DNA from 2 places in the Streptomyces sp. W1SF4 genome. Region 1 is predicted to be linked to the other one. Evidence: riboswitches for the same ligand, from Rfam matches in the RefSeq annotation. Region 1 holds a riboswitch; the other holds the start of a gene.
What was found. A riboswitch is a leader RNA that binds a small molecule or an ion and turns the genes downstream of it on or off. The one in region 1 is predicted to bind S-adenosylmethionine.
Positions count from the first base shown of each region.

Region 2: another riboswitch for S-adenosylmethionine. It lies ahead of thrC (threonine synthase); the one in region 1 lies ahead of D1J60_RS10285 (aminotransferase class V-fold PLP-dependent enzyme).

Region 1 covers NZ_CP034350.1:2,191,147-2,201,875, forward strand. The annotation lists gene D1J60_RS10265 (NYN domain-containing protein) at 1-151, opposite strand, end outside; gene D1J60_RS10270 (hypothetical protein) at 191-430, opposite strand; gene D1J60_RS10275 (rhomboid family intramembrane serine protease) at 544-1,278, shown strand; gene D1J60_RS10280 (Lrp/AsnC ligand binding domain-containing protein) at 1,275-1,556, shown strand; gene D1J60_RS10285 (aminotransferase class V-fold PLP-dependent enzyme) at 1,756-3,159, opposite strand; SAM riboswitch class IV at 3,386-3,502, opposite strand; gene trpD (anthranilate phosphoribosyltransferase) at 3,591-4,655, opposite strand; gene D1J60_RS10295 (cytochrome bc complex cytochrome b subunit) at 4,819-6,456, opposite strand; gene D1J60_RS10300 (Rieske 2Fe-2S domain-containing protein) at 6,453-7,511, opposite strand; gene D1J60_RS10305 (c-type cytochrome) at 7,508-8,317, opposite strand; gene D1J60_RS10310 (heme-copper oxidase subunit III) at 8,394-9,014, opposite strand; gene D1J60_RS10315 (hypothetical protein) at 9,201-9,602, shown strand; gene D1J60_RS10320 (Ig-like domain-containing protein) at 9,700-10,729, opposite strand, start outside.
Region 2 covers NZ_CP034350.1:4,101,610-4,112,338, reverse strand. The annotation lists gene D1J60_RS19235 (hypothetical protein) at 1-39, opposite strand, end outside; gene D1J60_RS19230 (beta-glucanase) at 304-975, opposite strand; gene D1J60_RS19225 (phosphoribosylanthranilate isomerase) at 1,109-1,723, opposite strand; gene D1J60_RS19220 (hypothetical protein) at 2,028-2,894, shown strand; gene D1J60_RS19215 (Uma2 family endonuclease) at 2,954-3,532, shown strand; gene groL (chaperonin GroEL) at 3,625-5,244, opposite strand; gene D1J60_RS19205 (cold-shock protein) at 5,570-5,776, opposite strand; gene D1J60_RS19200 (MoaD/ThiS family protein) at 6,159-6,437, opposite strand; gene thrC (threonine synthase) at 6,475-7,749, opposite strand; SAM riboswitch class I at 7,767-7,905, opposite strand; gene D1J60_RS19190 (glucosyl-3-phosphoglycerate synthase) at 8,122-9,072, shown strand; gene D1J60_RS19185 (trehalose-6-phosphate synthase) at 9,184-10,653, shown strand.

The DNA of each region.
Region 1 (10,729 bases):
CCGGGAGGTCCCCGACCGTCAGACCGCCGAAGGCGTCCGAGACGATCGCGACGACCCGGCGCCGCACGCCTTCCGGCAGCGGGCGGTCGAGGACCTCCGCGGCGTCGCCGGCCGCGTCGGCCTGCGTCGCGCCGCTTGCTGGCTCCACAATCCGTCACCCCTACCGTGATCTACTGTGGGCCCCGCTCCGTCAGGAGTCGGTGCCCGGCCTGTCCACGAGCTCGATCTGGTCCACCGCGTTGCACCAGCGGCAGCGGACCGACTCGATGGTCTCACTGACCACCTCGCGCTCCTCGACCTTGGGCTCCCCGGCGAGATCGAGGTGGACGTACTCCACGACCTTCGACGATCGGGTGACATCGAACCGCGTGAGGTTGCCGCACAGGGTGCAGCGCCACCGGGTGGTGTCGGTCGGCAGGGGAACCGTCATCAGGCCGCTCTCTCCTTCGTAGCTCATTCAATTAAAGCCCTACGCCGCGGTCGGCGGACCGCAGCACGTAACCCTACGGCCTGGCACCACCCTCAGGTGGGTCCGCCTGCGTCATGCTCTGTCGCATGATCGTAAAGTGGCGGACCCTGTGCGATGCCGCCCGGGGGCCCGTGGTCACGTACGCGCTGATCGCCGCCTGCTGCGCGGTGTTCGTCCTCGGCCCGGCTTCTGGCCTGAACCCGGCCTACGGGACGGGCGATCTGCTCGTGGAGACGGGGACGGCGTACTTCCGGCACTGGGGCGTCGTCCCCGACGAGCTGTTCTCGGGGGCCGGACGCCCGCTCCTGACCCCGCTGACGGCGCTGTTCGTCCACGGCAGCTGGCTGCACCTGCTCGGGAACATGCTGTTCCTCTACGTCTTCGGCGCGATGACGGAGGAGCGGATGGGCCGGGCGCCCTTCCTCGTGTTCTACGTCTGCACGGGTTACCTCGCGCTGGCGGCCTACGCGGCGGCCAACGCGTCCTCGGACCAGACCCTGGTGGGCGCGTCGGGGGCGATCTCGGCGGCGCTGGGGGCCTTCCTGTGCCTCTTCCCGCGGGCGCGGGTGACCAGCCTGTTCCCGTTCCTGCTCTTCCTGCCGCTGCGCTTCCCGGCATGGATCGTGCTGCTGTTCTGGTTCGGCCTCCAGTGGCTGGCGGCGCACCGCGCGGGGAGCGGTCCGGGAGTGGCCTACCTGGCCCACGTGGTGGGGTTCTCGCTGGGCTTCTGCTACGCGTGGGCCCGCTATCGCCGTACGACTAGAGTGAGGAGACCAGTGACTGCCGGCGAGGGAGACAGCCAACCGTGATCACCGCGATCGTGCTCATCAAGACCAGCGTGGACCGGATCCCCGAGATCGCGGAGTCCATCGCGCAGCTGGACAGCGTCAGCGAGGTCTACTCCGTCACCGGTACGTACGACCTGATCGCCCTGGTCCGGGTGGCCCGCCACGAGAACCTCGCGGACATCATCCCGGGCCGGATCAGCAAGATCCCGGGCGTCGAGGCCACCGACACGCACGTCGCGTTCCGCACGTACTCGCAGCACGACCTCGAAGCCGCCTTCGCCATCGGCCTGGACGCGTAGCCCTCTCCCCGGGCCGGTACGGGGTGCCACTGCGCGGGGCCCGTCCTGGGGGCTCCGCCCCCAGACCCCCGCGCCTCAAACGCCGGCGGGGCTGGAATTTGCCGCTGCGCGGCGCTTCCAGCCCCGCCGGCGTTTGAGGCGAGAACGGTTGAAGGGCGGGGAGGGGCAGGCCCCGCGCAGCGGCCGGCCCCGCGCACACCTACACAGCCGGCACGCAGCGGCCCTCTTCCGTCCGGTAGGACCACTTCGCACCGTCCTCGACCAGCTCCCGCACCGCGCGGACGAACCGCTCCACGTGCTCGTCCGGCGTCCCCGCCCCGAAGCTGACCCGGATCGCGTTCAGCGACCGCTCCCCCGGCGCCGCCTCCGGCGCCCCGCACTCGCCCTGGGCCTGCGGCTCGCTGCCCAGCAGGGTGCGGACCAGCGGGTGGGCGCAGAACAGCCCGTCCCGCACCCCGATCCCGTACTCGGCGGACAGCGCGGCCGCGAAGTGCGAGCTGTTCCAGCCGTCCACCACGAACGAGATGACGCCGACGCGCGGGGCGTCGTCCCCGAACAGCGACAGCACCCGCACCGCCGGGACCTCCGCCAGGCCCTCGCGGACCTTGGCGATGAGGTGCTCCTCCCGGGCGACGAGGTTCTCGAAGCCGGCCTCCCGCAGGGCGCGGCAGGCGGAGGCGATGGAGTAGACGCCGATCACGTTCGGGGAGCCGGCCTCGTGCCGGGCGGCGGTGGTGTGCCACTCGACGTCGACGCCGCCGTCCTCGCGGCGGGCCACCTTGCGGGAGGCGCCGCCCCCGGCGAGGTACGGCTGCGCCTCCTGGAGCCAGTCGGCGCGGCCGGCGAGCACGCCCGAGCCGAAGGGCGCGTACAGCTTGTGCCCCGAGAACGCGACCCAGTCCACGTCCAGCTCCCGTACGGAGACGGGGTGGTGGGGGGCCAGCTGGGCGGCGTCCAGCACGATGCGCGCGCCGTGGGCGTGCGCGGCGGTGGCGAGCTCCTTCACCGGCCACAGCTCACCGGTGACGTTGGACGCGCCGGTGACGCACACCAGCGCCGGGCCGTAGCCCTCTTCAATTGATGCAGTGCGGTCGGCGAGGGCCCGCTCCAGGGTGGCGACGGCCTCGCCGGGGGTGCGGGGGGCGTTGAGGTAGGTGACCCGGGCGTCGCCCCAGGGCAGCAGCGAGGCGTGGTGCTCGGTCTCGAAGACGAACACCTGGCAGCCGGCCGGCAGCGCGGCGGCGAGCAGGTTCAGGGAGTCGGTGGTGGACCGGGTGAAGACGACCTGGTCGGCGGGGCGGCAGTCGAGGAACTCGGCGACGGTGGCGCGGCTCTGCTCGAACAGGTCGGTGGAGAGCTGCGAGAGGTAGCCGGCGCCGCGGTGGACGCTGCCGTAGTACGGGGCGTACGCGGCGACGTCGTCCCAGACCCGCTGCAGCGCGGGGGCGCTGGCCGCGTAGTCCAGGGCCGCGTAGGTGACCTCGCCGCCGGTGACGAGGGGAACGGTGACGTCCCGGCCGAGCACCGGCAGCGGCCCGTCACAGGCGGGGACGTCGGCGGCGGTGGCGCAGGCGGCGGTGGCGGCGTTCAGGGATGCGGACATGGCGGTATCTCCCGGCAGGCAGGGCTGAATGGCTTCGGAGTGCCCGTACGCGGGTGCGGCGACGCGCGGCGGCGGCCGTCAGGGGGTACGGGAAGGTCCTCGGACTGATCGGGGGTACGCGGAAGGCACCCTGATCCGAGGGTTGAAGAAGGGGCGGATTCGCCCTATCGCATTCGCTTGCTCACGGAAAACGCTCCTCGAGAGACCAGGACCCCTGGTGTCGAGGGATCCGCGCTTGCCGTAGACCTCGCTGCCTACGGCCTGGTCATCACCCGGGGCACCCCGCCACGGAAGGAGGGTTGCCGGACAGCAAGCCGGGGCCTAAACGCTGTCACTCGTGACCTTGGAGAGCATCCTGCCACAAGATCCCGCACGCGCAAGACCCCGGTCCACATCGTGGACCGGGGCCGTGACCGGAAGGGAACCCGGCCTCAGCGGTTGCTGGCCGCCACCCAGCGGTCCAGCACCGCGCGCGCGGACCCGGAGTCGATGGACTCCGCCGCACGGGCCATGCCGGCCGCGAGCTGCTCCTCCAGCGTGCCGGTGCCGGGGTCCAGCGCCACCAGGGCGCTCGCCGAGTTCAGCAGGACGGCGTCGCGCACCGGGCCCGTCTCCCCCGCCAGCAGGCGGCGGGCGACGTCCGCGTTGTACGAGGGGTCGCCGCCGCGCAGGGCCGAGATGTCGACCGTGCCGAGGCCCACGTCACGCGGGTCGAAGGCGTGCTCCGTGACCTCGCCGTCGCGGACCCACCACACCCGCGAGGTCCCGGTGGTGGTCAGCTCGTCCAGGCCGTCGTCCCCGCGGAACACCAGGGCGGAGGTCCCCCGCCCGGCGAGCACCCCGGCCATGATCGGGGCCAGCCGGGCGTCCGCCACTCCGACCGCCTGCGCCGTGACGCGGGCCGGGTTGGTGAGCGGGCCGAGGCCGTTGAACGCGGTGCGCACCCCGAGGTCGCGGCGGGCCGAGGCGGCGTAGCGCAGGGCGGGGTGGAAGACCACCGCGGCGCAGAAGGTGATGCCGGCCTCCTCGGCGACCTGCGCCACCCGCTGCGGGGTGAGGGCCAGGTTGACGCCGAGCTTCTCCAGGACGTCGGAGGAGCCGCTGGCGGAGGACGCCGCCCGGTTGCCGTGCTTGACGATCTTGGCTCCGGCGCCGGCGGCCACGATGGCGGACATGGTCGAGATGTTGACCGTCTTGGCGCCGTCGCCGCCCGTGCCGACGATGTCCACGGTCCGCCCCGGCACCTCGATCACGTTGGCGTGGGCGTACATCGTGCGGACCAGCCCGGTGTACTCGGCGACCGTCTCGCCCTTGGCCCGCAGGGCCACCGCGAAGCCCGCGATCTGCGCGTCCGTGGCCTCGCCCCGCATGATCCGCTCCATCGCCCAGGCGGTGTCCTCGGCGACGAGGTCCTGACGGGTGAGCAGCGCCTCCAGGATGCCCGGCCAGCCGCGGGCCGCCACGCTGTCGCCGCCTGCCGGGGTCGCAACGTTCATGGTCAGCTCCTGCTGCTCGTCGGGGTCGTACGTCCGATGGGAAGGATCTCAGCCTATCCAGCCCCGGAGACGGCAAAGAGCCCCGTCCAGCGACTGGACGGGGCTCTCGCCGTGGCGACACCAGGACCGGACGGGCCGGTCCCTCAAGCGGTCGTGCCGGAGATCAGTGGTGGCCGTGGCCGGACTGGATCTCCTTGTACTCCTCCACCGTGGGCTTCGGAATCTGGTTGTTCTCCGCGTAGAAGCCCTTGCTGAGCTTCGCCCGCAGCTTCTCGCCGCGCGTCACCTTGCGCTCGACGCCGTTCTCGTCGACCGTCGGGCCGATCTCGATCGGCTTGTACTGCTCGTGCGCGGTGAGCTTGTGCAGGTGGCCCTGCGACAGCGGCTCGTGGACCTCGACGAACTCACCGTGCGGCAGGCGCTTGATGATGCCGGTCTCGCGACCGTGCAGCACCTTGTCGTGGTCGCGGCGCTGGAGGCCGAGGCAGATCCGCTTGGTGACGATGAACGCCAGGACCGGGACGACGAAGAAGCCGATCCGGACGAACCACGTGATCGAGTTGATCGACAGGTGGAAGTACTGGGCGAACATGTCGTTGCCGCCGCCGATGAGGAGCACGATGTACTCCGCGATCCAGGCGACACCGAAGGCCGTGCGGGTCGGGACGTTGCGCGGGCGGTCCAGGATGTGGTGCTCGCGCTTGTCGCCGGTGACCCAGGACTCGATGAAGGGCCAGACGGCGATGGCGCCGAGGACCAGCGGGAAGAGCAGCAGCGGGATGAACACGCCCAGGACGAGCGTGTGGCCCCACAGGTTGATCTCCCAGCCCGGCATGGCTCGGATGAGGCCTTCCGGCATACCCATGTACCAGTCGGGCTGCGCACCGGTGGACACGTGGTCCGGGCGGTACGGGCCGAGCGCCCAGATCGGGTTGATCGAGGCGATCGCCGCGATGGCCGCGATGACACCGAAGACCAGGAAGAAGAAGCCTCCGGCCTTGGCCATGTAGACGGGCAGCAGCGGCATGCCGACGACGTTGTTGTTCGTCTTGCCGGGGCCGGCGAACTGGGTGTGCTTGTGGAAGAACACCAGGATCAGGTGCGCGACCAGCAGGCCCATCATGATGCCGGGCAGCAGCAGGATGTGCACCGAGTAGAAGCGCGCGACGAAGTCGCCGCCCGGGAACTCCCCGCCGAAGAGGAACATCGACAGGTAGGTGCCGACGACCGGGACGGACAGGATGGCGCCCTGCATGAAGCGGACACCGGTACCCGAGAGCAGGTCGTCCGGCAGCGAGTAACCGGTGAAACCGGTGAACATGCCGAGGACCAGCAGCAGGAAGCCGAAGATCCAGTTGACCTCACGCGGCTTGCGGAACGCGCCGGTGAAGAAGACGCGCATCATGTGCACGACCATGGCCGCGACGAAGATCAGCGCCGCCCAGTGGTGGATCTGGCGGATCAGCAGGCCACCGCGGACGTCGAAGCTGATGTCCAGGGTCGAGGCGAAGGCCTCGGACATCATGACGCCCTGCATCGGCACGTACGAGCCGTGGTACACGACCTCGTTCATGCTCGGGTGGAAGAACAGCGTCAGGTACACACCCGTGAGGATGATGATGATGAAGCTGTAGAGGCAGATCTCACCCAGCATGAAGGACCAGTGGTCCGGGAAGATCTTGCGCATGTTGGCCTTGGCGAGGCCGTAGATGCCCAGGCGGCCGTCCGCCCAGTCGGCTACGCGCTCGCCGCGCGACGCGTTGCGCGCCGGGCCGGCCGAGGTGTTCGTGGAGGTGCTCATCCGCGCTCCCAGAATGCAGGACCGACGGGCTCTTCGAAGTCGCCGTGCGCCTCGAGGAAGCCTTCGTCATTCACACCGATCCGCAGCTGCGGAAGCGCGTGACCGGCCGGGCCGAAGATGACGCGGGCGCCGTCGGAGAGGTCGAAGGTGGACTGGTGGCACGGGCAGAGCACGTGGTGCGTCTGCTGCTCGTACAGGCTGATCGGGCAGCCGACGTGGGTGCAGATCTTGGAGAAGGCCACGATCCCGTCGTGGGACCACTCCAGCTCCTGCTTGTCCTTGATGTCCTCCGGCTTGATGCGGACGATCATCAGGGCGGCCTTGGCGATCTGCGTCTGGAAGTCGTGCTGGTCCTCCTCCAGGCCTTCCGGCATGGCGAAGGTCAGCGAACCGACCAGGACGTCCTCGGGACGCAGCGGCTCCATCGTGTTCTGGTTGATGAGCAGCTTGCCCTTGGACCACAGGGTCTTGCGCAGCTTGTCCTCGGGCAGCGGGCCCAGGTCGCGCAGGATCACGACGGCGGAGAGCGGCAGCAGGGCCAGCGCGCCGAGCATCGTGTTGCGGATCAGCGGGCGGCGGCCGATGCCGGACTCGTTCGCACCGTCGGCGAAGTCCTGCATGACCTTCGCCTTGACCTCCGGGGAGGCGGCGATCTCGTGGCGCTCGTCGGCGACCTCGACGTCGGACATCAGCGTGCGGGCCCAGTGGACCGCGCCGGCGCCGATGCAGAACAGGGCCGTGCCGAGCGTCAGACCCAGCGCGAAGTTCAGCGCGCTGACCTTCCCGACGGGGAAGATGAAAACGATCTTGTCGACGGGGATGGCCACGTACGCGGCGATGAAGCCGATCGTGGCGAGCATCGACAGCGTGAAGAGCATCGCGACCGTACGCTCGGACCGCTTGGCGGCCTGCTCGTCGATGTCCTGGATGCGCGGCCTGTGGACCGGGAGGCCGGGGTCCGCGAACGGGTCGTCCGCGACCGCTACGGCACCGTGGTGCGCGTCGCCCTGCTCGCTCGGCAGGTGCTTGTCTTCGGGAATGTCTTGGCTACTCATGACTTCTTGGCCTTAGCGGTGTGGGCCGCGACCCAGACGGCGACAGCGATCAGCGCACCCAGACCGAAGATCCAGCCGAACAGACCCTCGGAGACGGGGCCGAGGCCACCGAGCTTGAGGCCGCCGGGGCTGGTCGACTTCTCGCCGTTGACGTTCTGGAGGTACGCGATGATGTCCTTCTTCTGCTTCTCCGGCATGGTGCTGTCCGGGAAGGAGGGCATGTTCTGCGGGCCGGTGAGCATGGCCTCGTAGATGTGCTTCGGCTCGACGTCCTCGAGGTTCGGGGCGTACTTGCCGAGCGTCAGCGCGCCACCCTCGCCGGTGAAGTTGTGGCACTGCGCGCAGTTGTTGCGGAACAGCTCGCCACCAGCGGCGATGTCGGCACCGGCCGGGTCGTACTGCTTCTCGGTCGGCGTGATCGGGCCGGCACCGAGGGACGCGATGTACGCCGCGAGCTGGTCGATCTGGGGCTGGGTGTAGATGTTCGGCTTCTTCGGCACCTGGGCGCCGGGCTGCTGGGCGGGCATGCGGCCCGTGCTCACCTGGAAGTCGACGGCCGCGGAGCCGACGCCGACCAGGCTGGGGCCGTCAGTGGAACCCTGACCGCCGGTTCCGTGGCAGCTTGCGCAGCCCACGGCGTAGAGCTTCTTGCCCTCCTCGATGGCGAGGGACTGGGCGGTTTCATCGGCCTGCGCCTTGCCCGCGGGCGCGAAGGCGGCGTACAGCCCCCCCGTGACCGCCAGCGCGAAGAGTAGAACGACGACCGCCGCCAGCGGATGGCGTCGTCGTGCGGAGAGCTTTTTCACGGATTACCCCGGTGTCAGGATCTTCTGCGTCGGTGTTTCTGGACGGTGTGCCGAGCGGTACCCGGCGACGTGATCGCTACTTGATCAGGTAGATCGTCGCGAAGAGGCCGATCCAGACGACATCGACGAAGTGCCAGTAGTAGGACACGACGATGGCCGACGTGGCCTGTTCGTGGGTGAACCTCTTGGCCGCGTACGTCCGGCCGAGGACCAGCAGGAAGGCGATGAGACCGCCCGTCACGTGCAGACCGTGGAAGCCGGTGGTCAGGTAGAACACCGTGCCGTACGGGCCGGACGAGAGGGACATGCCCTCGTGCTTGACCAGCTCGGTGTACTCGAACACCTGGCCGCCAATGAAGATCGCACCCATGACGAACGTGATGATGAACCACGTCCGGAGCTTCTTCACGTCACCGCGCTCGGCGGCGAACACGCCGAGCTGGCAGGTGAGGGAGGAGAGCACCAGGATCGTGGTGTTCGTCGCCGAGAAGGGCAGATTCAAGGCCTCGGCCTGCTCTGTCCAGTACTCGGCACCCGTCACGGATCGCAGGGTGAAGTACATCGCGAAGAGGGCCGCGAAGAACATCAGCTCGGAACTCAACCAGATGATGGTTCCGACGCTGACGAGGTTCGGCCGATTGACCGTCGGGTGCGCGTGCCCGGTATCTACTGTCGTTGCTGTCGCCACGACCGACATTATGTCGGTCGCTTATCCCGCCCTCACCCCGGGGGGTGCCGTTCGGAGTGTCAGGGGGGTGTGCAAGGCCCGAACGGCCCATCAGCGGAGCGCTCGCGAGGCTTGCGGAACCGATGTTGACAGCCGGTCGGACGGAGTAGCATCCCGCGCATCATCAGCGTGATTCACGGCCGGGTGGAGGACGAAATGCGGGCGACTGCGCGGGTTCTGGTCTACAGCGACGACGCGGGCACCCGGGAGCAGGTGCGGCTGGCCGCCGGGCGCAGGCCCGCCGCGGACCTGCCGCCGGTGGAGTTCCTGGAGTGCGCCACGCTTCCAGCGGTCCTCAAGGAGCTGGACGCGGGCGGCGTCGACCTGTGCGTGCTGGACGGCGAGGCGGTGCCGGCCGGGGGCATGGGCGTGTGCCGGCAGATCAAGGACGAGATCTTCCGGTGCCCCCCGGTGCTGCTGCTGATGGGGCGCCCCCAGGACGCGTGGCTCGCCACGTGGAGCCGGGCGGACGCGGCGGTCACCCTTCCGGTGGACCCGGTCGAATTCCCCGCCACCCTCGCGGGGCTGCTGCGGTCGCGGCTGTCGTCGGCCGCCTGAGGCTGCTGGGGCGCCCGGGGCGCCCGGTTGCGGACCACGGGCCCGCTGCCCGGCCTGTCGGCCGGGCAGCGGGCCCGTGCGGCCTTCTGCGGGGCTCTCAGACGGTGGGGCGCAGTCGCGCCTGGTCGACGGGGCTGCGGCCTTCCTGGGTGCCTTTGAGGAGGGCGCTGCCCTCGCGCCACTCCTTCCACTCCATGTTCCAGTCGCCGAAGCCGTTGCCGAAGGTGTCCATGTCGTCGCCGATGCTGTTGATCACCTTGACGATGTCGCCCTCGGTGATGTTCTCGTAGAACCAGGCGGCGTTGCCGGTGCTCATGCCGGTGCAGCCGTGGCTGACGTTCTCGTAGCCCTGGGAGCCGACCGACCAGGGCGCGGCGTGCACGTACTCGCCGCTCCAGGTGACGCGGGTGGCGTAGTAGACGGGCAGGTTGTAGTACTCGCTGCCGCCGATGCCCACGGTGTCGCCGCGCATCTGGACGAAGTACTGCTTGCCGAGCACCACCTTGACCCCGTTGCGGGTGGAGAAGCCGGGCTTGCCGGTGGTCACCGGGATGGTGTTGATCACTTCGCCGTTGCGCTCGAAGGTGAGGTAGTGGGAGGCGGCGTCGGTGGTGACCTCGACGCGGTCGCCGATCTCCAGCTTCAGCGGCTTGGACGAGGCTCCGTGGAGCTCGTCGGAGACCTTGATGCCCTCCAGGTTGCTCCGTACGGAGACGGTGGTGTGGGCGGGCCAGTAGTCCTTCGGGCGGTAGTGCAGGTTCTTGTCGTCCACCCAGTGCCAGGCGCCCTCGACGCCGGCGGGCGCGTCGACGACCAGGGCCCGTTCGACGATGGCGCGTGCGGCCTTGTCCTTGACGGGCTCGTTGAGTTCGGCCGTGAGGGGCTGCCCGACGCCGTACTTGCCCTCGTCCGGGCCGAATTCGACCTTGAGGACCTTCTTGGCGGGGGTGGTCTCGAAACTCAGCGTGCGCTGCCCGGGGGCGCCGCGCTGGTCCTCCGTGCTGACGAGGACCGTGTAGCGCACGCCCGCCGCCATGGGGACGGTGCTGTGCCAGCGGTCTCCCTTGGCCGACAGTTCGCCCGCCAGGCGGCGGCCGTGGGTGTCGACGGCCATCACGTCGGTGATC
Region 2 (10,729 bases), 1.9 Mb from region 1:
CTCGGCCGCACGCATCCGCTCCTGCGGGGTGAGCATCATGACGGGTCGCCTCTCTCCTGCGGGGTGGGGGTCCGGCACACAGAGTGGCGATCAAGGAGGCGGTCTTCAACCGCCGGCGACCTGTCCCCGGCCGGCGAGGCGTTGAGCACGGCCGGCTGCGTGGCGTTGCGGAGGCCGTGCCGGCGGTTTCCGGGGCGAGGACGAGGAGGGCGGCGGTTGCCGCACGTGCGATCAGGCGCACGGGGAACCACCGAGGGGGAAAGTTCACCCGTACGGAGAACGGGGTCGGACCGGGCTGCGGCACTACCCCCGGTGGACGCGCAGGTACGACACCTCGTACGACATCTCGGTGACACCCGGCCGGGGGGTGGGGTGGTAGCGGCCGGCGCAGACGGACAGGTTGACGATCAGGTACGCGTGCCAGCCTCGGCCGACGCCCCGGCCGTCGGAGTAGACGCGCAGGCCGTTCACCCACCAGATGACCGACCTGCGGCCGAACTCCACCCTCAGGTCGAGCCACGCACCGGGGTGGACGGTGGGGTCGTGCAGGTAGCGGTGCGCCTCGCGGACGTGGTTGGACAGTTCCAGCAGGTCGGGGTTGTCGGGGTGGTACTCGAAGACGTCGATCTCCTGGCCGCCGTCCCGCCAGGTCCAGATGGCGGGCCAGGCGCCCATCTCCTCCGGCAGCCGGACGCGGGCCTCCAGGACGTCGCCGGTGCGGACCTCGAAGCCCTCGTCGCTGCCCTCGGTGGTGAGCAGCCCGGCGTCCCAGTTCCCGTCGGGGCGCAGGGTCGCGCGGAAGGTGCCGGAGCGGCTGTAGGCGGGGTCGGCGGTGAGGTGGTCGAGTTTGTTGTCGCCGGGGTTGACGGGGCCGCCGCCGGGATAGGCCCAGGAGCGGCCGGCCACCCACTGGGTGGTGGAGGTGAAGTCGGCGGTGAAGACGGGGGTGCGGCGGGGGGCGAACACGGGCGGCAGCCCCCCGCCGCCGCCCGCGGGGACGAGGCGGCGGGTCAGGCGCCGCAGCCAGCCGTGCGTTTCCGGTTCCGGGTCCATGCGGCGGTTGTGCCCGCCAGGCCCGCCCCGAACCCCCCGTTCTCACTCAGAGTAATCATACGATCGCGCGGGCGGCCTCGATGAAGGCACGGATGAGCTCCGGGGACTTCACCCCGCGCTCCCGCTCGACCCCGCTGGAGACGTCCACGCCCCAGGCTCCGGTGGCGGCGACGGCCTCGCGGACGTTGGCCGGGCCGAGCCCGCCCGCCAGCAGCCAGCGCCCCTCGGGCGCCGTGAACTGCGCGGATCCCCAGTTCCAGGGCTTGCCGGAGCCGGGGTCGGGGGCGTCGATGAGGAGCAGGTCCTCCCCGTACTCCCCGCAGCGCGCGACGTGCTCGGCGGTGGCCCGCAGCAGCGTGCGCCCCGGCGCCCGCAGATGCGCGTAGTGGTCCGCGGGTTCGTCGCCGTGCAGCTGTACGCCGCGCACGCCGCTCTCGTCGGCGAGCCGGCGCACCTCCTCGACGGGCTGCCCGCGGAACACCCCGACGGTCAGCACCCCGTCCGGCACCCGCGCGGCCAGCTCCCGCGCCAGCGCGGCGTCGACGGTCCGGGGGCTGCCGGGGGCGAACACGAACCCGACGGCGTCGGCTCCGGCCTCCACGGCCACGTCGACGTCGCGGGGGGTCTTCAGCCCGCAGATCTTGACGAACACGCTCTTCCCGTCGCTCATGCCGCAAGTCAACCAAACACCGCTCTGCCACGCCGATACGTCCACGCTCCGGGCGGCCGCCCGGCCCCGGGGCTCAAGCCCCGGGAGTCCGAGCGCCCTGTCTGTGGAATGGGTGGTGGGCGGAGCCCACCACCACCCACCGCCCTCCCCAACCCCCGCCCATACCAGGCCGGATGACGATCCGTGACCGGCTTGCCACGTAGGGCCATCAGGCCCTACCGTGCGGCTGGAAACGAAAATCGGCCCCCGCCGGTGCGCCAACACCGAACGAGGGCCTGACCATCGAGATCGAAAGCGCGATCCTATGGATGACGTCCAGCTTAGTGCTGCCCCGCACCCCCTCGCCAAGCCCGGCTACGGCAAAATCGCCGCACCGGAGCAAGCGCCGCGCACCGCCCGCGACTTCACGCACCTCCCGGCCCGCGAGGCGGCCGTCGCCGGGTACCTCGACCGGCTGCCGGACGGCGCCGACATCAGCGTGAAGACCCTCGCGGCGGTCCTGCCCCTGTGGGGCCAGTGCGCGCTGCGCACCGCCCTCAACCGGCTGGTGACCACCGGGCACCTGCACCGCTTCCGGGAGCGGCTGCCCGGCGCGGTCACCCGCTGGGTCACCCGTACGTACTTCTCCCGCACGGCCCGCGACGGCGCCTGGTGGGCCCGGTTCACCCGGAGGGATTCCCCCGCACCGACCGCCCCTCCACCACCCTCGCCGGTACCCCCGGTCCGGGCGGACGTCCCGGATGACGCGTACGGCGTCCTCTCCTCCCTCGGCCGCACCACCCCCGCGCTGGCCCTCTCCAAGGCCGACTGCACGGCCCTCGCCCCGCTCCTGATCCCGTGGCTGGCCCGGGGCGCCACCCCCGACCGGATCCGGCTCGCCCTCACCGCCGGCCTGCCGCCCGTGGTCCACCACCCGGCGGCCCTGCTCCGCAAACGCCTGGAGTCGAAACTCCCCGCCGCCCCACCGGCCCCGTCGGCGGAAGAAGCCTCGCCCCCGCCCCGCGCCGAGTGCACCGAATGCCGCGCCCCGGGCCCGCCGGGCGCCTTCACCGACGGCCGCTGCCGCGCCTGCCGCCCCGACACCCCCCGGCCGCCGGTGTTCGCCCCGACCCTCACCCCGGCCGAGGTGCGCGCCCACGCCGCCCGCGTCCGCGAAAGGAACCGCCGATGACCAGTCCGCCGCTCCACCGGCGCCGAACCCGGGCACCATGGTGTCGAGGAGGCGACCCCATGACCCCCAGCACCGCCGCGCACCCCCAGATGTCGCTGAAGGACTTCGAGACTCTGGCACGTCGCGCACCCGAGACGGTCACGCTCGAATTCATCAACGGAAAGCTGGAGGTCAAGTCGGTGCCCGACGGCGACCACGACGAGATCATCATGTGGGTCGCGGACCAGTGCATGGCGCACCGCCCCGACCTGCGCCTGTACCGCGAGCGCGGGCTCCGCACCGAGCAGTACCGCAACGGCCGCGCCCGGCCCGATGGTGCACTCGCACCGCAAGGGCACTTCGCCGGGCACGGCGAGTGGTCCGATCCCGCAGGGGTGCTGATGACCGTCGAGGTCACGTCGCACGACCACGACACCGAGGCGCGCGACAGGCAGGAGAAGCGTGACGGCTACGCGCAGGCGGACATCCCCGTGTTCCTGCTGATCGACCGCGACAGCGACACCATCACGGTCTACAGCCAGCCGGAAAACGGACGCTACCGCCGACGGGAGTCCTGCTCCTACGGCGAAACCATCGCCTTCCCCGAGCCGGTCGGGTTCTCCCTCGACACCGGGAAGCTCAAGGACTACGCCCACTGAGCCCCCGCCCCCGGAAACGCCCGAGGGCGGCACCCCCTCCGTCGGAAGGGGTGCCGCCCTCGTTCGAGAACAGCCGATCAGCCAGGGGCCGATCAGAAGTCCATGTCACCGCCCGGCATGCCGCCCGGAGCGGCGGCGGCCTTCTCCGGCTTGTCGGCGATGACGGCCTCGGTGGTCAGGAACAGCGCGGCGATGGACGCGGCGTTCTGCAGCGCGGAGCGCGTGACCTTCGCCGGGTCGATGATGCCCTCGGCGATCATGTCGACGTACTCGCCGGTCGCGGCGTTCAGGCCGTGGCCGACGGTCAGGTTGCGCACCTTCTCGACGACGACGCCACCCTCGAGACCACCGTTGACGGCGATCTGCTTCAGCGGGGCCTCCAGCGCGAGCTTCACGGCGTTGGCGCCGGTCGCCTCGTCACCGGTGAGCTCCAGCTTCTCGAAGACCGAGGAGGCCTGCAGCAGGGCCACGCCACCGCCGGCGACGATGCCCTCCTCGACGGCCGCCTTCGCGTTGCGGACGGCGTCCTCGATGCGGTGCTTGCGCTCCTTGAGCTCGACCTCGGTCGCGGCACCGGCCTTGATGACGGCCACGCCGCCGGCCAGCTTCGCGAGGCGCTCCTGGAGCTTCTCGCGGTCGTAGTCCGAGTCGGAGTTCTCGATCTCGGCGCGGATCTGGTTGACGCGGCCCTGGACCTGGTCGCTGTCACCGGCACCGTCGACGATGGTGGTCTCGTCCTTGGTGATGACGACCTTGCGGGCGCGGCCGAGCAGGTCGAGACCGGCGTTCTCCAGCTTGAGGCCGACCTCCTCGGAGATGACCGTGCCGCCCGTGAGGATGGCGATGTCGCCGAGCATGGCCTTGCGGCGGTCGCCGAAGCCCGGGGCCTTGACGGCGACGGACTTGAAGGTGCCGCGGATCTTGTTGACGACCAGGGTCGACAGGGCCTCGCCCTCGACGTCCTCGGCGATGATCAGCAGCGGCTTGCCGGACTGCATGACCTTCTCCAGGAGCGGCAGCAGGTCCTTGACCGAGCCGATCTTGGAGTTGACGATCAGGATGTACGGGTCGTCGAGGGACGCCTCCATACGCTCCATGTCGGTGGCGAAGTACGCCGAGATGTAGCCCTTGTCGAAGCGCATGCCCTCGGTGAGCTCCAGCTCCAGACCGAAGGTCTGGGACTCCTCGACGGTGATGACGCCTTCCTTGCCGACCTTGTCCATGGCCTCGGCGATGAGCTCGCCGATCTGGGTGTCGGCGGCGGAGATGGAGGCCGTGGAAGCGATCTGCTCCTTGGTCTCGACATCCTTGGCCTGGGCCAGCAGGGCGGCGGAGACGGCCTCGACGGCCTTCTCGATACCACGCTTGAGGGCCATCGGGTTGGCGCCGGCGGCGACGTTGCGCAGGCCCTCGCGGACGAGCGCCTGGGCGAGGACGGTCGCGGTGGTCGTACCGTCACCGGCGACGTCGTCCGTCTTCTTGGCGACTTCCTTGACCAGCTCGGCGCCGATCTTCTCGAACGGGTCCTCGAGCTCGATCTCCTTGGCGATGGAGACACCGTCGTTGGTGATCGTGGGCGCGCCCCACTTCTTCTCAAGGACGACGTTGCGACCCTTGGGGCCAAGGGTGACCTTGACGGCGTCGGCGAGCTGGTTCATGCCACGCTCGAGACCGCGCCGGGCCTCCTCGTTGAACGAAATGATCTTGGCCATGTGAAGTGGTCCTCCCGGACAGGGGTGGATTGCTCCGGACCGCGCCCGCGCCCGCGACGGACGGCCTGCGGATCCGGCGGTTCCGTCCCGCCGGACCCTGCGGGCCTCACCGGCCCGGTCCTCGTCTTAGTAGCACTCTCACCTGGAGAGTGCTAACGCCAATGATTAGCACTCGACCCCCGCGAGTGCAAGCGGCTTCAGGCAACACGCGGGCGGCGCGCCGGTGACACGGGGCGACACGCAGGAGGGGCCCACATCCCCGTCCGGGATGTGGGCCCCTCGAGCATCCGTGCGTGCGTCGGTGGCCGATCGCGTTCGCTCCGGCTCAGCCGGCCGCTAGCTTGACCATGTCCGCCTGCGGACCCTTCTGGCCCTGCGAGATCTCGAACTCGACCCGCTGACCCTCTTCAAGGGTGCGGTACCCGTCCATCTGGATGGCGCTGTAGTGGACGAACACATCCGCACCACCGTCGACCGCGATGAAGCCGTAGCCCTTCTCCGCGTTGAACCACTTGACGGTGCCCTGAGCCATGCCTAACTCCCCTATTACTGGCCCTTGCGCGGGACCGCACTTCGCGGTCCCGGGTCAGAACTTGCGCCGGAACGCCTCGACCGCGGCTGAATGTATCCGCACCGGTGCTGTCAGCAACAGGTCAATCCGACGAGAAATCTGGACACACGGAAACCTGAAAATAAGGTGAAAAGCTGGCATATTCCAGGGCAACTCGGGCCAGACAAGCGGCACCAAAGGCCCAAAAGGCACGCTCATGTTGACTCAATGTCAACCATCCGTCGGCCCGCTCATATGCGGCGGGCATGAACAGCGGAGGGGACTGCCCCAACTCTACCGCGCCCAATCAAGCAGAATTGCCCCCTCCGCTTTTACCGGAGGGGGCAATTCTGATCTGAACGCGTCAGCAGCCGCCCGCGACGGCCGGGATGATCGAGACGCCGGCGCCGTCCGGCGTCGCCGCCTGCAGGCCGCCCTCGAAACGCACGTCGTCGTCGTTGACGTAGACGTTCACGAAGCGGCGCAGCTTGCCCTGGTCGTCCAGGACGCGCGCGGCGATGCCCGGGTGGCTCTTCTCCAGGGACTCGATGACCTCGGCCAGGGTCGCGCCCTCGGCCGGGACCTCGGCGGCGCCGCCGGTGTAGGTGCGCAGGATGGTGGGGATGCGGACGTTGACGCTCATGGCGCTACCGCCTTTCCGGATGTGTCAGGGGGAAGGGTCAGGCCAGGCCGGCGGCGCGGAACGCGTCCAGGCTCGGGCGGATGGTGGCCGTCTGGCCACTGTCCGCGGCCACCGCCTCCAGGGTCTTCAGGCCGTCACCGGTGTTCAGGACCACGGTGGTCAGCGCCGGGTCGAGCTGCCCGTTCTCGATCAGCTTCTTCGTCACGCCGACGGTCACGCCGCCCGCGGTCTCGGCGAAGATGCCCTCGGCACGCGCCAGGATCTTGATGGCCTCGACGACCTGCTCGTCGTTGACGTCCTCGACGTAGCCGCCGGTGCGCCGCGCGATGTCCAGGACGTACGGGCCGTCCGCCGGGTTGCCGATGGCGAGGGACTTGGCGATGGTGTTCGGCTTCTGCGGGCGCACCACGTCGTGACCGGCCTTGAAGGCGGTGGACACCGGGGAGCAGCCCTCGGCCTGGGCGCCGAAGATCTTGTAGGGCTTGTCCTCGACGAGGCCGAGCTTGATCAGCTCCTGGAGACCCTTGTCGATCTTCGTCAGCTGGGAGCCGGAGGCGATCGGGATGACGAGCTGGTCGGGCAGCTGCCAGCCGAGCTGCTCGCAGATCTCGTACGCCAGCGTCTTGGAGCCCTCGCCGTAGTAGGGGCGCAGGTTGACGTTGACGAAGCCCCAGCCCTCGCCCAGCGGGTCGCCGATGAGCTCGGAGCAGAAGCGGTTGACGTCGTCGTAGTTGCCCTCGATGCCGACCAGGTCACCGCCGTAGACACCGGCCATGACGACCTTGCCCTGCTCCAGGTCGTGCGGGATGAACACGCAGGACCGGAAGCCGGCCCGGGCGGCCGCGGCGCCGACGGCGCCGGCCAGGTTGCCGGTGGAGGAGCAGGACAGGGTGGTGAAGCCGAAGGCGCGGGCGGCCTCGACGGCGATGGCCACGACACGGTCCTTGAAGGAGTGCGTCGGGTTGCCGGAGTCGTCCTTGACGTAGAGCTTGCCGGTGACGCCCAGCTCCTTGGCCAGGTTCTCGGCGTCCACCAGCTTGGTGAAGCCGGGGTTCAGGCTCGGCTTGGAGGCCACGTCCGCCGGGACGGGCAGCAGCGGCGCGTAGCGCCAGATGTTGTTCGGACCGGCCTCGATCGCGGCGCGCAGGGCCTCCGGGTCGCCGAGCGGCAGCTCGTAGGCGACTTCCAGGGGACCGAAGCACTCGACGCAGGCGAAGATGGGGCCGAGCTCGAAGCGGGTACCGCACTCGCGACAGGAAAGTCCGGTGGCGGGTCCGAGATCGACAGAGGTGGCGACAGTCTGTGCAGCCATGATGGCGAGGCCCTTTCTCCTCATCTTCCCCATGGCGCACTTCGCCATGAGACGGATTTGGCACCTTCCCTAGCCGGGGCCTCGCGCTGGCGAGAACCGACTGGAGGGTTGCCGGGGCTTCAACGGGCCGTGTCCCTCTGCCCCTCTGGATGAGCGGTATGGCACCGGACACACGCGCTCTGCGGCGCGCCGGTGCGTTTGTGCGCGGGACCCCCGGCATGCGGCGGTCTCTCGCGTTGTTCAAGACTGTAACCGAAGGGACGGGCGGTTGAGACAGCCGTCCGAACCGCGAGATGGATCACAATTCGGCCCAAATGGCCGAGTGACGCAGAGACCGAATGAAGCCCGAGACATGCCCAAGGGGTGCTGAGAGTGCTGGATGAGGTGGAGCGCTGGCTGGCAGACCGCTCCTGGTCCGCCGCCGACCGACCGCTCGACCAGCTGCTCGACCGGAAACGGGCGGCCGGGACGACGGTGAGCGTGGTGCTGCCCGCGCTCGACGAGGAGGCCACCGTCGGGGAGATCGTCGAGATCATCCGGCGCGACCTGATCGAGTCCCCGCCCGTCCCCCTGGTGGACGAACTGGTGGTCGTCGACTCCGGCTCCACCGACCGCACGGCCGAGGTCGCCGCCAAGGCCGGCGCCCGCGTCGTGCACCGCGACTCGATCCTGCCCCGCGTCCCGGCCCTGCCCGGCAAGGGCGAGGTGCTGTGGCGCTCCCTGCTCGCCACCACCGGCGACGTCGTCTGCTTCGTCGACGCCGACCTGCGGGACTTCGACTCCGCCTTCGTCTCCGGGATCGTCGGGCCGCTGCTCACCGACCCGCAGGTGCAGTTCGTCAAGGCCATGTACGAACGGCCCCTGGGCGACACCCCCGGCCAGGGCGGCCGCGTCACGGAGCTGGTGGCCCGCCCGCTCCTCAACCTCCACTGGCCCCAGCTGGCCGGCTTCGTCCAGCCGCTGGGCGGCGAGTACGCCGTGCGCCGCTCCCTGCTGGAACGCCTCCCCTTCCCCGTCGGCTACGGGGTGGAGCTGGGCCTGCTGGTGGACGCGCTGCACACGGTCGGGCTGGACGCGCTGGCCCAGGTGGACGTGGGGGTCCGGCTGCACCGGCACCAGGACGGGCAGGCCCTGGGCCGGATGGCCGCCGCGATCTACCGCACCGCGCAGCTGCGGCTCTCGCGCGGGCACCTGGTACGGCCGGAGCTGACGCAGTTCGAGCGGGGGCCGGACGGGTTCGTGCCGCGCACGTACGCCGTGGACACGGAGGAGCGGCCGCCGATGGCGGAGGTCGAGGAGTACGCGGGACGGCGCGTGGCGTGAGGGTGGGATGCGGGACGGGGCGGCCCGCGGGCCCCTACCCCTGACCACTACGTGACGAACCGGACATTTCCCGGACGTTTGAGCGAGCGGGCCCCGGGCTAGGTTCGCCACATGGCTTCCCCCGTGGCTTCCCAGGTACTCGTCGCCGCCAACCGCGGCCCGCTCTCGTACGCCCTCGACGCCGACGGCACCCTCAGCGCCCGGCGCGGCGGAGGCGGCCTCGTCTCCGGCCTCTCCGCCGCGCTCGCGGCCCAGCCGGAGGCCCTGTGGATCTGCGCGGCCCTGTCCGACGCCGACCGGGAGGCGGTCCGCCGGGGCGTCGCGGAGCCGGGCGTGCGGATGCTGGACATCGACCCGGCGGTGTACGACGACGCGTACAACGGCATCGCGAACTCCGTGCTCTGGTTCACCCACCACCACCTGTACGACGTCCCCCGCGAGCCCGTCTTCGACGCGGAGTTCCGGCGGTGCTGGGACTCGTACACCGCCTACAACCGGGCCTTCGCCGAAGCCCTGGCCGAGGAGGCCGCCGAGGGCGCCTGCGTCCTCGTCCAGGACTACCACCTCGCCCTGGTCCCGGGTCAGCTGCGGGAACTGCGTCCGGACCTGCGGATCGCGCACTTCACGCACACGCCCTGGGCGTCGCGGGAGTTCCTGGACATGCTCCCCGACGACATCAGGAGCGAGCTGGTGTGGGGGATGCTGGGGGCGGACCGGCTGGGATTCCACACCGGGCTGTGGGCGGTCAACTTCGTCACTGGCGCCAACCTGGACGACCGGCGCGGCATCGCTTCCCCGTACATGCCCAGGGACGGCTACGAGGGCGTCCACCACCGCAGGATGTCGGCGGACGGCCGGTACGGGGAGAAGCGGTTCACCACGGTGGCCGCCCACCCCCTGGGCGTCGACGGGGACGACCTGCGGGCGCTGGCCCACCGGCCGGAGGTCGACGACAAGCTCGCCGCGCTGCGGGCCGAGGTCGGCGACCGCAAGACGATCGTCCGCGTCGACCGCACCGAACTGTCGAAGAACATCCTGCGCGGCCTGCTCGCCTACCGCGAGCTGCTGACCACGCACCCCGAGTGGCGCGGCCGCGTCGTCCACCTGGCGTCCGCCTACCCGTCCCGGCAGGACCTCAAGGTGTACCGGGACTACACCGAGTCGGTGCGCGAACTGGCCGAGGAGATCAACGCGGAGTTCGGCACGGCGGACTGGCAGCCGGTCCTGGTCTCCGTCCAGGACGACTTCGCCCGCTCCCTGGCGGCGTACCGGCTGGCGGACGTGGCCCTGATCAACCCGGTGCGGGACGGCATGAACCTCGTCGCGAAGGAGATCCCGGTCGTCTCGGAGGCGGGCTGCGCGCTGGTCCTCTCCACGGGTGCGGGAGCGTACGAGGAACTCCGCGCCGACGCCCTGACGGTCAACCCGTACGACGTCACGGCGACGGCCGAAGCCCTCCACGAGGCCCTGACCATGCCGGAAGCGGAACGCGCGGAACGCACGAAGCGCCTGGCAGCAGCAGCCACGGCCCTCCCCCCGGCGGCGTGGTTCGAGGCCCAGCTGGAGGCGCTGCGGGGGTAGGGGCGGCTCGCGGTGCGGGCCGGCTATCTCCCCTCGAGGGGTGGGGGCGGGCGGTGGCTGCCCACCCGCCTCCCCG